DNA from 3 places in the Mesorhizobium sp. WSM4850 genome. Region 1 is predicted to be linked to each of the others. Evidence: riboswitches for the same ligand, from Rfam matches in the RefSeq annotation. Region 1 holds a riboswitch; each other region holds the start of a gene.
The links. Region 1 has a riboswitch for cobalamin ahead of metE (5-methyltetrahydropteroyltriglutamate--homocysteine S-methyltransferase). Riboswitches for the same ligand answer to the same signal wherever they lie in the genome.

Region 2: it holds a riboswitch for cobalamin, as region 1 does, so the genes downstream of both, AC0L2Z_RS06575 (CbtB domain-containing protein) here and metE (5-methyltetrahydropteroyltriglutamate--homocysteine S-methyltransferase) in region 1, are expected to answer to the same signal.
Region 3: it holds a riboswitch for cobalamin, as region 1 does, so the genes downstream of both, AC0L2Z_RS05940 (DUF1636 family protein) here and metE (5-methyltetrahydropteroyltriglutamate--homocysteine S-methyltransferase) in region 1, are expected to answer to the same signal.

What each region holds. Positions count from the first base shown of each region.
Region 1 is NZ_JBVVPV010000042.1:57,843-61,109, forward strand. Features, by position in the region: gene metK (methionine adenosyltransferase) at 1-30, shown strand, start outside; gene AC0L2Z_RS28410 (adenosine kinase) at 140-1,132, shown strand; cobalamin riboswitch at 1,528-1,726, shown strand; gene metE (5-methyltetrahydropteroyltriglutamate--homocysteine S-methyltransferase) at 1,842-3,267, shown strand, end outside.
Region 2 is NZ_JBVVPV010000003.1:106,053-109,319, forward strand. Features, by position in the region: gene AC0L2Z_RS06565 (methyltransferase family protein) at 1-430, opposite strand, end outside; gene AC0L2Z_RS06570 (heparan-alpha-glucosaminide N-acetyltransferase) at 427-1,419, opposite strand; cobalamin riboswitch at 1,730-1,939, shown strand; gene AC0L2Z_RS06575 (CbtB domain-containing protein) at 1,977-2,156, shown strand; gene AC0L2Z_RS06580 (CbtA family protein) at 2,186-2,950, shown strand; gene cobU (bifunctional adenosylcobinamide kinase/adenosylcobinamide-phosphate guanylyltransferase) at 2,973-3,267, shown strand, end outside.
Region 3 is NZ_JBVVPV010000003.1:4,496-7,762, reverse strand. Features, by position in the region: gene AC0L2Z_RS05945 (winged helix-turn-helix domain-containing protein) at 142-1,341, shown strand; cobalamin riboswitch at 1,613-1,817, shown strand; gene AC0L2Z_RS05940 (DUF1636 family protein) at 1,856-2,290, shown strand; gene cobW (cobalamin biosynthesis protein CobW) at 2,287-3,267, shown strand, end outside.

The sequences.
Region 1 (3,267 bases):
TTGCGTGAGGCAGGACCGGCAGCTGCGTGATGCGCGGGTATTGGATGCGTCGGCATAGGGCGACCCATTCCACACTCGCCAAAAACACGCCGGCCCCGGCGTGGCGAGAAGCCGGCTCGGCTTTTTGGCGGAGACACTGATGTCGAAATATGACGTGCTTTGTATCGGTAATGCCATCGTCGACATCATCGCGCAGTGCGACGAGGCATTCCTCGAGACCAACGGCATCATCAAGGGCGCGATGAACCTCATCGACACAAGGCGCGCCGAGCTGCTCTACAGCCGCATGGGTCCGGCGATCGAGGCGTCCGGCGGCAGTGCCGGCAACACGGCGGCCGGCGTCGCCAGCTTCGGCGGCCGCGCCGCTTTCTTCGGCAAGGTCTCCAACGATGCGCTGGGCGAAATCTACGCCCACGACATCCACGCGCAGGGCGTCGCCTTCGACACCAGGCCGCTCAAGGGCGAGCCGCCGACGGCGCGCTCGATGATCTTCGTCACCCCTGACGGCGAGCGCTCGATGAACACCTATCTCGGCGCCTGCGTCGAGCTCGGGCCGGAGGATGTCGAGGCCGACAAGGCCTCTGGCGCCAAGGTCACCTATTTCGAAGGCTATCTGTGGGATCCGCCGCGCGCCAAGGAAGCAATCCGCCAGACGGCGATGCTGGCGCACGCGGCAGGCCGCGAAGTGTCGATGACCCTGTCGGATTCGTTTTGCGTCGATCGCTACCGAGACGAGTTCCTCGAACTGATGCGTTCGGGCACGGTCGATATCGTCTTTGCCAACAGCCACGAGATCAAGTCACTCTACCAGACATCGTCGTTTGACGAGGCGCTGGCGCAGATCCGCAAGGATTGCCGTATCGCCGCCGTGACCCGCTCGGAAAAAGGTTCGGTGATCGTGCGCGGGGACGAGACCGTGGTCATCAAGGCGACCGCCATCAAGGAACTGGTCGACACCACGGGTGCCGGCGATCTCTATGCCGCCGGCTTCCTGCATGGATACACGCAAGGCCGCGACCTGCAGACCTGCGGCGACCTTGGCTCACTGGCGGCCGGATTGGTGATCCAGCAGATCGGCCCCAGGCCACGGCAGAATCTGCGACGAGAGGCTGAGCAGGCGGGGTTGCTGTAGGGGGCATTTCCGCGAAGTGCTGCCCACCTTCCCGTTGTGCAGGCTGTCCAGACAAGCGCGTGTAAATCGAAATGTCGCGTGCCTGCGTGAAGGATGGCGGTTTTTCTCCAAATTTCAATTTTGCAGGCTTAGGAACGTTGTCGCACTTCGGGCCAGTACTGCCGCCCGATCATGAATGGCCAACACGAGCCATTTTTGACGAAGTCGTTTTGAGACGGGATCGTACAAAAGGCAGATTGCCCGAGGGGCGAGCCACAGTCTGCACACAGCGGAGAGTCGCGCAGAAGGGCTCAGCTCGACGGCGACATGAGACTTGCAAACACGCCGCAGGCGAACAATTCACATAAGCACATAAACATTTCTTTATACGGCATTGACAGCAATGCGAGCGGCTGCGATCGTCTGCGGGTCGTGGTTCTCCGCAAGGTGTTGCCGTAGCGGAGCTAAGAGGGAAGCCGGTGCAATGCCGGCGCTGCCCCCGCAACGTAAGCGGCGAGCCAACCCACCAATGTCACTGGGGCGAACTGCCCCGGGAAGACGGGGCAGAGGCTGTGACCCGCGAGCCAGGAGACCTGCCACGGCGAACAACGTCCACGGGCGGGGTGTCTGGTGGCCGCGGCAGCTCGGCGTTGATGCCGGCCTGCTAACGCCTTCCTTGGCCCCGCCCCAACCATCGGGGTATGGAATGAATGTCTCCCAGCAAGTTCCCATAGCAACGCTTGGCGTGCCGCGTATCGGTCGCCGGCGAGAACTGAAATTCGCGCTCGAAAGCTACTGGTCCGGAAAATCTTCTGCTGCCAACCTTCTGGCGACGGCGAAGGCACTGCGTGCCGCCAGCTGGAGCGAGCAGCGCGACCGCGGCGTGTCGAAAATCCCGTCGAACGATTTCTCACTGTATGACCATGTGCTCGACACCGCAGCAATGGTCGGCGCCGTGCCAGCTCGTTACGGCTGGACGGGCGGCGAGGTCCCGCTCGACATCTACTTCGCGATGGCGCGCGGGACGCAAGGCGATAGCGCGGGTTGCGGACGGGCCGGTCACGGGCATGCAGTTCAGGGGCAGCGCGTAACCGCGATGGAAATGACCAAATGGTTCGACACCAACTACCACTACATCGTGCCGGAGCTGGGCGACGATCAGACCTTCGCCCTCTCGTCGACGAAACCAGTCGATCACTTTCTGGAGGCAAAAGAGCTCGGCACCCATACACGCCCGGTCATCCTTGGACCGGTGACCTTCCTGAAGCTGGCGAAGTCTCCCGACCAGGGCTTCAATCCCATAGCGCTCCTGCCGCGCCTACTGCCCGTCTACGAGCAACTCCTGCAGAGGCTGGAGCTCTCGGGGGCCGACTGGGTTCAGATTGATGAGCCGGCGCTTGTGCTCGACCTTAGCCCGAACGAACGAGCTGCCTTCGAATTCACCTACGGGCAGCTGTCGAAAGCCGCGCCCAAGTTGAAAATTATGCTGGCTGCCTATTTCGGGCCGCTGGGAAACAATCTGGCGACCGCGCTTTCGCTGGGCCTGGCGGGCCTGCATCTCGACCTCGTGCGCGCTCCCGAGCAGTTGGAGACGGTTGGTCGGCTTGCACCGAAGGATCTGGTGCTGTCACTTGGCCTGATCGACGGCCGCAATGTCTGGCGCGCGAACCTGTCTGCAATTCTCGACCGCATCAAGCCGGTCATTGCCGGCTGGCCGCTGGACCGCGTCGAAATTGCGCCTTCCTGCTCGATGCTTCATGTGCCGATGGACCTGCGGATGGAGACCGCGCTCGATGTAGACGTTCGTTCGTGGCTGGCATTCGCCGCCCAGAAGACTGAAGAGCTGCTCGTGCTGGCCCAAGCCTTGTCCGAAGGCAGGGAGGGTGTAGCAGGCGCGCTGAAGGCTTATGAAGAGGCGGCCGCCGCGCGCGCAATGTTGACAAAAGTCCATGATCCGCTCGTCCGCGGGCGTGTTAGCAGCATTGACGGCGTGATGAAGCAACGAAAGAGCGCATTTGCCAAGCGCTCCAAAGTCCAGGCTGACGCGCTCGGCCTGCCGCCGTTCCCGACGACGACCATCGGGTCCTTCCCGCAGACGCCCGAGGTGCGCAGGGCACGCTCCGCTCATGCGAAGGGCCGGCTGAGCTATATCGACT
Region 2 (3,267 bases), on a different contig from region 1:
CCTCGATCGCCATTTTCTGCGTTGCGAAGGCGGCGATGATCGCCAGCGGCAGGAACCACACGTTCCCCGAGATAAGGGCAACGCCGATCATCAGCAGCGTGTTGGCCAGATAGATCGGATTGCGGCTGACGGCGAAGGGGCCCGATGTCACCAGATGGTCCGGCACGGCGTTCGGGTGGAGCGTCGTCTTTGCCCGGATCATGATGCGGATCGCCGTGAACCAGAGTGCGACGACGCCGAACAATGCCACCCAGCCGGCCGCGAACAGGATGTCGCCCAAAAGGCCGCCGATCCATGGCAGCGGATAAAGCAAGCCAAGCGCGATGCTGACGGCGATGGCCGCGACATAGATCAGCGGCGGCCACGGTATAAACCCCGGTTTTTGCTGTCCCGGTTTCTGTTGGCCCGGTTTCTGCTGATGGTCGGTCATTGTGCTCCTCCCTCCATCAAAGTGCCGTCGGCCTTGGCAGTGCAGGCGCCGGCGAGCTCGTCGAGATGCGCCTTCCATTCCGCAGCCTGGTCGTTGCGGTAGAGCCGATCAAGCGTGGCCTCGCCCTCGAGCGTATCGAGCATGCAGACACAATAGCTGCTGCAGAACTCCGTGTCGCGCGATTGCTCGCACGATGCCTGGCATTCTTTCAGGAAGGTGACCTGCCTGGTTTCAACGGCTGCCGGCATGACTTGCGAAATCAGCCAGACCGAGCCGATCAGCACCGGCTGGTGGATCAGATAGAAGGCGAGGCTGTGCCGGCCGATAAAGACCAGCGGATTAGTCCAGCGGCCGGGCGTTAGGCCCGCCAGCCGCGTCAGCATGCCGGAGGCGAAGGCAAGCTTTGCCGCTGCGATGCCGGCAAGCACAGCGCCGAACCATGGAAACAGCGGGACATAATCGTTGGAGCGCGGGTTGGTTGCCGACAGGCCGACCCACCACAGGGCCGGATGATCGAAGATCTCGGACCTGAGGTAGAGCGGCGCGGTGATGACGAAAGCTGCGACAACCAGCGTCAGCAGCGCCGGCAGCCGCAGAAACGCCAGGCCGAGCAGGCTGGCGAGCGCGATCTCGTGCAGGATGCCGAAGAAGATGAAACTGTCGGGTGTGGCAAGCCTGGTGGCGGCCGATATGGCGAGCGCCGCCCCGCCGACCATGGCGAAGCGTTTCCAGAAGCCGTTCCAGCGGATTTGCTTGCCATGGGCGAGGAACAGGCTGACGCCGACCAGGAACAGGAAGGTCGAAGCGATGCAGCGCGCGTAGAATTTCCACCAGCCAAAGGCGGTCAGGCCGGGATCGGTGTAGCCGAAGAATTCGAGATCCCAGGTGAGATGGTAGCTCGCCATGGCAAGCAAAGCGATGCCGCGGGCGACGTCGATGGCGATGATGCGCCTGGATCGGTCCTGAACGGCCGGCGTAGGAATGGTCATGGTCTCGCAATTCTGATTCAGTGCTGCAAGACGACTATCATGGTTGCCCCGGACAAAAGAAGACAGGCGCCGCCCTTCCTTCTCCCCTTGTGGGAGAAGGTGGATTGGCGCGCAGCGCCAAGACGGAAGAGGGGTGTTGGACGGAGCGCGGCTTTTGCCAAGCTGGAACACCCCTCATCCGACCTCGCTTCGCGAGGCCACCTTCTCCCACAAGGGGAGAAGAAAGAGCCCCCGAGAAACGATTACCTTGACGGCGCATTCGCGCTGCTAGCTGGCGGAATTTGGTTTGCCGGGCGCGGCGATTCTGCCTATAGTCGCAGCCGTCGTCGGTTCCGTTTTGGAACCAAGAGGGAATGCGGTAGGGGCAAAATTCGCCCGATGCCGTGGCTGCCCCCGCAACTGTGTGCGGTAGTCCTCTCCATATGCCACTGAAGATTTTCTTCGGGAAGAGCTTCTTCGGGAAGGTGGGGAAGGGCGCTGATCCGCGAGCCAGGAGACCTGCCGGCGACAGGAGAACTGACTTCTATGCCCTCGGGTGGAGGGCGAAAGGACAAGACATGAATACCGCTTCCGTCTCGCTCGGCGCTTCCGTCTCCTCGCAGTCGCGCTTTGGGCAGTTGGCGCTTGCTGCATTTCTCGGCGTTTTCGTCATGGGCTTTGTCGGCTTCTCGCATATCGATGCGGTCCACAATGCCGCTCACGACTATCGCCATTCGATGGGCTTTCCATGCCACTGACGGGGGGCCACTGACGAGGGGCTGACACCATGACACTGTTTCGCAACGTCGTGTTCATCGCGGCGATCGCAGGGCTAGTGGCCGGCGTCGTTCTGGCCTGCATGCAGGCCTACGCCACCGTGCCACTCATCCTCAAGGCAGAAGTCTACGAACAGGCCGGCGGTGGTCACACGCATGACCATGGTTTGTCGCCGGCCGCAGCAGGCAGCAATGCCATGAGCAGCGCCGTGCCGGCTGAAGCAGCCACCGCGGAAGAGGAAGGCTGGGCGCCGGCCGATGGCTTCGAGCGCTTCGCTTTCAACGTCGTTGCCAACGTCGTCACCGGCATCGGCTTTGCGCTGATCCTGGTCGCCGCTTCGGAATTCGCCGGCGGCATCGGCAATTGGCGACAGGGCCTGTTCTGGGGCCTTGCCGGCTTCGCGGTGTTCACGCTGGCCCCGAACCTCGGCCTGCCGCCCGAACTGCCGGCGATGCCGGCGGCCGATTTCGCCCAGCGCCAGATCTGGTGGACGGCGACCGTGGTGGCGACGGCTGCCGGTCTCGGGCTGCTCGCCTTTCGCAAATCGCTGCCGCTGGCCCTTCTTGCCGTAGCGTTGATCGTCGCGCCGAATATTGTCGGCGCGCCGCAGCCCGAAAGTTTCGAATCGCCGATCCCGGAAGGCCTGCACCACCAGTTCGTGGTGGCGGTGACGCTGACCAATCTGGTGTTCTGGCTGGTGCTCGGCGCTGTCGTCGGCGTGGTGCGCGGCCGCTTGACCGGCGCCGCAACCGGCCTGCGCGACAGCCTTGCCTGATCGCGCTGCTCCAGGCAGCAAGCTGACCCTGGTCGTCGGCGGTGCACGCTCGGGCAAGAGCGCGCATGCCGAAAGCCTGGTGACGGCCTGTCCAGCGCCGTGGACCTACATCGCCACGGCGCAAGCCTATGACGACGAGATGCACGAACGCATCGCGCTGCACCGAGCGCGGCGTTGCGACGGTTGGACGACGATCGATGCGCCGCTCGATCTCGTCGGCGCGATCGGGGCGCTGCCTGACGGCCGGCCTGTCCTGATCGACTGCCTGACGCTGTGGCTGTCCAACCATATGCTGGCCGAACGCGACATTGAGGCCG
Region 3 (3,267 bases), on a different contig from region 1:
CTGGTCCAATCCGCTCCTGTTGATTTCCTTCGCTTTTTACTCCACTTTTCTCTCCTGACATAGATGCCGCCGGAACCCTGCTAGCATGGTGCGGAATCATCTCTCCCACCTTTGGTCGAACGCCGACAGAGTGCCGTCTGCATGAAGGAAAAAATCTCGCTCGCCATGGCCCGGCGCATCGCGCTTGCCGCACAGGGGTTTGCCGATCCTCGCCCTAACGGCTCGCCCGATCGCCGCCATCTGGCCCGTGTGCTTGGCCGGACCGGTCTGCTGCAGATCGATTCCGTCAGCGCGGTGGTGCGTGCCCATTATATGCCGCTCTATTCGCGGCTTGGCCCCTACCCGCTCGCCCTGCTCGACAACGCCGCCGTGACGCGCAAGCGCAAAGTCTTCGAATATTGGGCGCACGAAGCCTCCTTTCTGCCGGTCGAGACCTATCCGCTGATGCGCTGGCGCATGGAACGGGCCGAACGTGGCGAGGAAATGTATAGCGGGCTGGCCAAGTGGGGCCGCGAGCGCGCCGCCTACATTGAAGACATTTATCGCGAGGTCGTCGAACGCGGCCCGATCGCCGCTTCCGCCCTGGAAGGCCAGAAAGGCTCCGGCGGCTGGTGGGGCTGGAGCGACGCCAAGCACGCTTTCGAATGGCTGTTCTGGGCCGGCCGCATCACCACGGCGTCACGTCGTGGCTTCGAGCGGCTTTATGATCTGCCGCAGCGCGTGCTGCCGCCGGAAATACTTGCCCTGCCGGTGCCCTCACCTGAGGATGCGCACCGCGAATTGCTGCGCATCTCCGCCCGCGCCCACGGCGTCGCGACAGCAGGCGACCTGCGCGACTATTTTCGCCTCTCTCCCGCTGACATCAAAGGCCGCATCGAGGAACTGGTCGACGCCGGCGACCTCTTGCCGGTGACCGTCGAAGGCTGGAGCAAGCCAGCCTATCTTCACAGGGATGCCCGTTTTCCGCGCAAGATCGAGGCGCGCGCCTTGCTCGCTCCGTTCGATCCGGTTGTCTTCGAGCGAGCACGTACGGAAAGACTGTTCGACTTCCGCTATCGCATCGAGATCTACACCCCGGCCGAAAAACGCCAGTACGGCTATTATGTGCTGCCGTTCCTGCTCGGCGAAAGGATCGTGGCGCGCATCGACGTCAAGGCCGACCGCCCGGCCGGCGTGCTGCGCGTCCATGCCGCCTATGCCGAGCCCGGCGCGCCGCCGCAAACCGCCGCCGAACTTTTTGAGGAAGTGAAGCTGATGCAGGGCTGGCTCGGCTTGGAACGCATCGAGGTGACGCCGGCGGGGGATTTGGGCCAGGCGCTGGCGGAAGTCGCGGTTTCGTAAGGGATTGCCGATGTCGGCGCCGCCCCTCACCTGCCTGCCGGCATCCTCTCCCCGTATAGAGACGGGGAGAGGGACGCTGTCATCGATGGTTTCGCCAATCGCCAGCGTTGCAGGAGGGGGCGCCGCCGTTGCGGCCAGTTCTTTCTCCCCGTCACTATACGGGGAGAAATGCCCGGCAGGGCAATGAGGGGCAGCGCCGACATCCAAAATTGCTCTGAAGCGTTTCCATCGCCGTGTCGGAAGCATGCGTTGACACGACTGCCTCCACAAGCCTAAATCCGGTTCAGACGGTCTCCTCTCGGCAAAGGGAGGAGCCAAGAGGGAATGCGGTGCGAAATCTCGATTTCAAATCCGCGGCTGTCCCCGCAACTGTAAGCGACGAGCCAAGGCCGATAACCACTGGGAAAAATCCCGGGAAGGCGGCACGAAGGCGATGACCCGCGAGCCAGGAGACCTGCCGTCTAGGACTTAAGAATCCGATCGCCTGGCGGGTTTTCCGGGCAAGGAGCCTGATTTGGAACGCGACAGCAGTTTTTCGGCTGAGACAGCGGGCGTATTGTCCGGCGATGATGATGCTCTGGCCGACGTCACCGTGATCGTCTGCACCTCCTGCCGTGACGAGACCGGCTCCGACGGCCATCCTCGCGCCGGCGAATTGTTGGCCGAAGACACGCGCCGCGCCGCCTCTGGCGAAAACATCCGTATCCGCAGCGTCGAATGCCTCGGCAACTGCAAGCGCCGCCTCAGCGCCGCTATCCTGCGCGACGGCTGCTGGAGCTATGTCTTTGGCGACCTGACCGCGACCAGCGGCGCCGATCTCATCACCGGCGCAAAACTCTTCGCCACCTCGACCGACGGCCTCATGCCATGGCGCGGCCGCCCCGATTGCCTGAAGCGCGGCCTCGTTGCCCGCATCCCTCCCCTCGACCTTTTGAAGGACCAGATATGACCACTTCCGTCTCGCGCGTGCCCTGCACCGTCGTCACCGGCTTCCTCGGCGCCGGCAAGACGACGCTGATCCGCCATCTGCTCGAAAACGCTGGCGGCAAGCGGCTGGCCATCATAGTCAACGAGTTCGGCGACATCGGCATCGATGGCGAGATTCTTAAGGGATGCGGCATCGACACCTGCCCTGAGGAAAACATCGTTGAGCTGGCCAATGGCTGCATCTGCTGCACCGTCGCCGACGATTTCGTCCCGGCGCTCGACCAGATCCTGTCGCTGACGCCCAGGGTCGACCATATCCTGATCGAAACCTCCGGGCTGGCCCTGCCCAAGCCGCTGGTCCAGGCCTTCCAGTGGCCGACGGTGAAGAGCCGGGTGACGGTCGACGGCGTCATTGCCGTGGTCGACGGACCGGCGCTGGCCGAAGGCCGCGTTGCCAACGACATGGACGCCCTGCAGGCGCAGCGCGCGCAGGACGAGACGCTCGACCACGACGATCCGGTCGAGGAGGTGTTCGAGGACCAGCTCGCCTGCGCCGACCTGATCATATTGTCGAAGAGCGACCTGATGGACGCCGCCGGCTCGGCCCGCGCCAATGCCGTCATCGGCAAGCACGCCGCCCGCGCGGTGAAGATCGTGCCGGCCTCGCAGGGCAAGGTCGATCCCTCCGTGCTGCTCGGCCTCGGCCTTGCCGTCGAGGACGACATCGAGAACCGCAAGACCCACCACGATGACGAGCTCGATCACGAGCATGACGATTTTGACTCGTTCGTCATCGACATTCCGTCGATTGCCAATCCCGAAGAGCTGGCTTTGCGTGTCGCCACGGCGGCGGAAGAAGAAAACGTACTGCGCGTAAAAGGCTTCGTCGAGGTCGGCGGCAAGCCGATGCGGCTGTTGCTGCAGGCAGTCGGGCCGCGCGTCAACCACTATTACGACCGCGCCTGGACCGCCGCCGACGATCGCCGCTCCCGCCTCGTC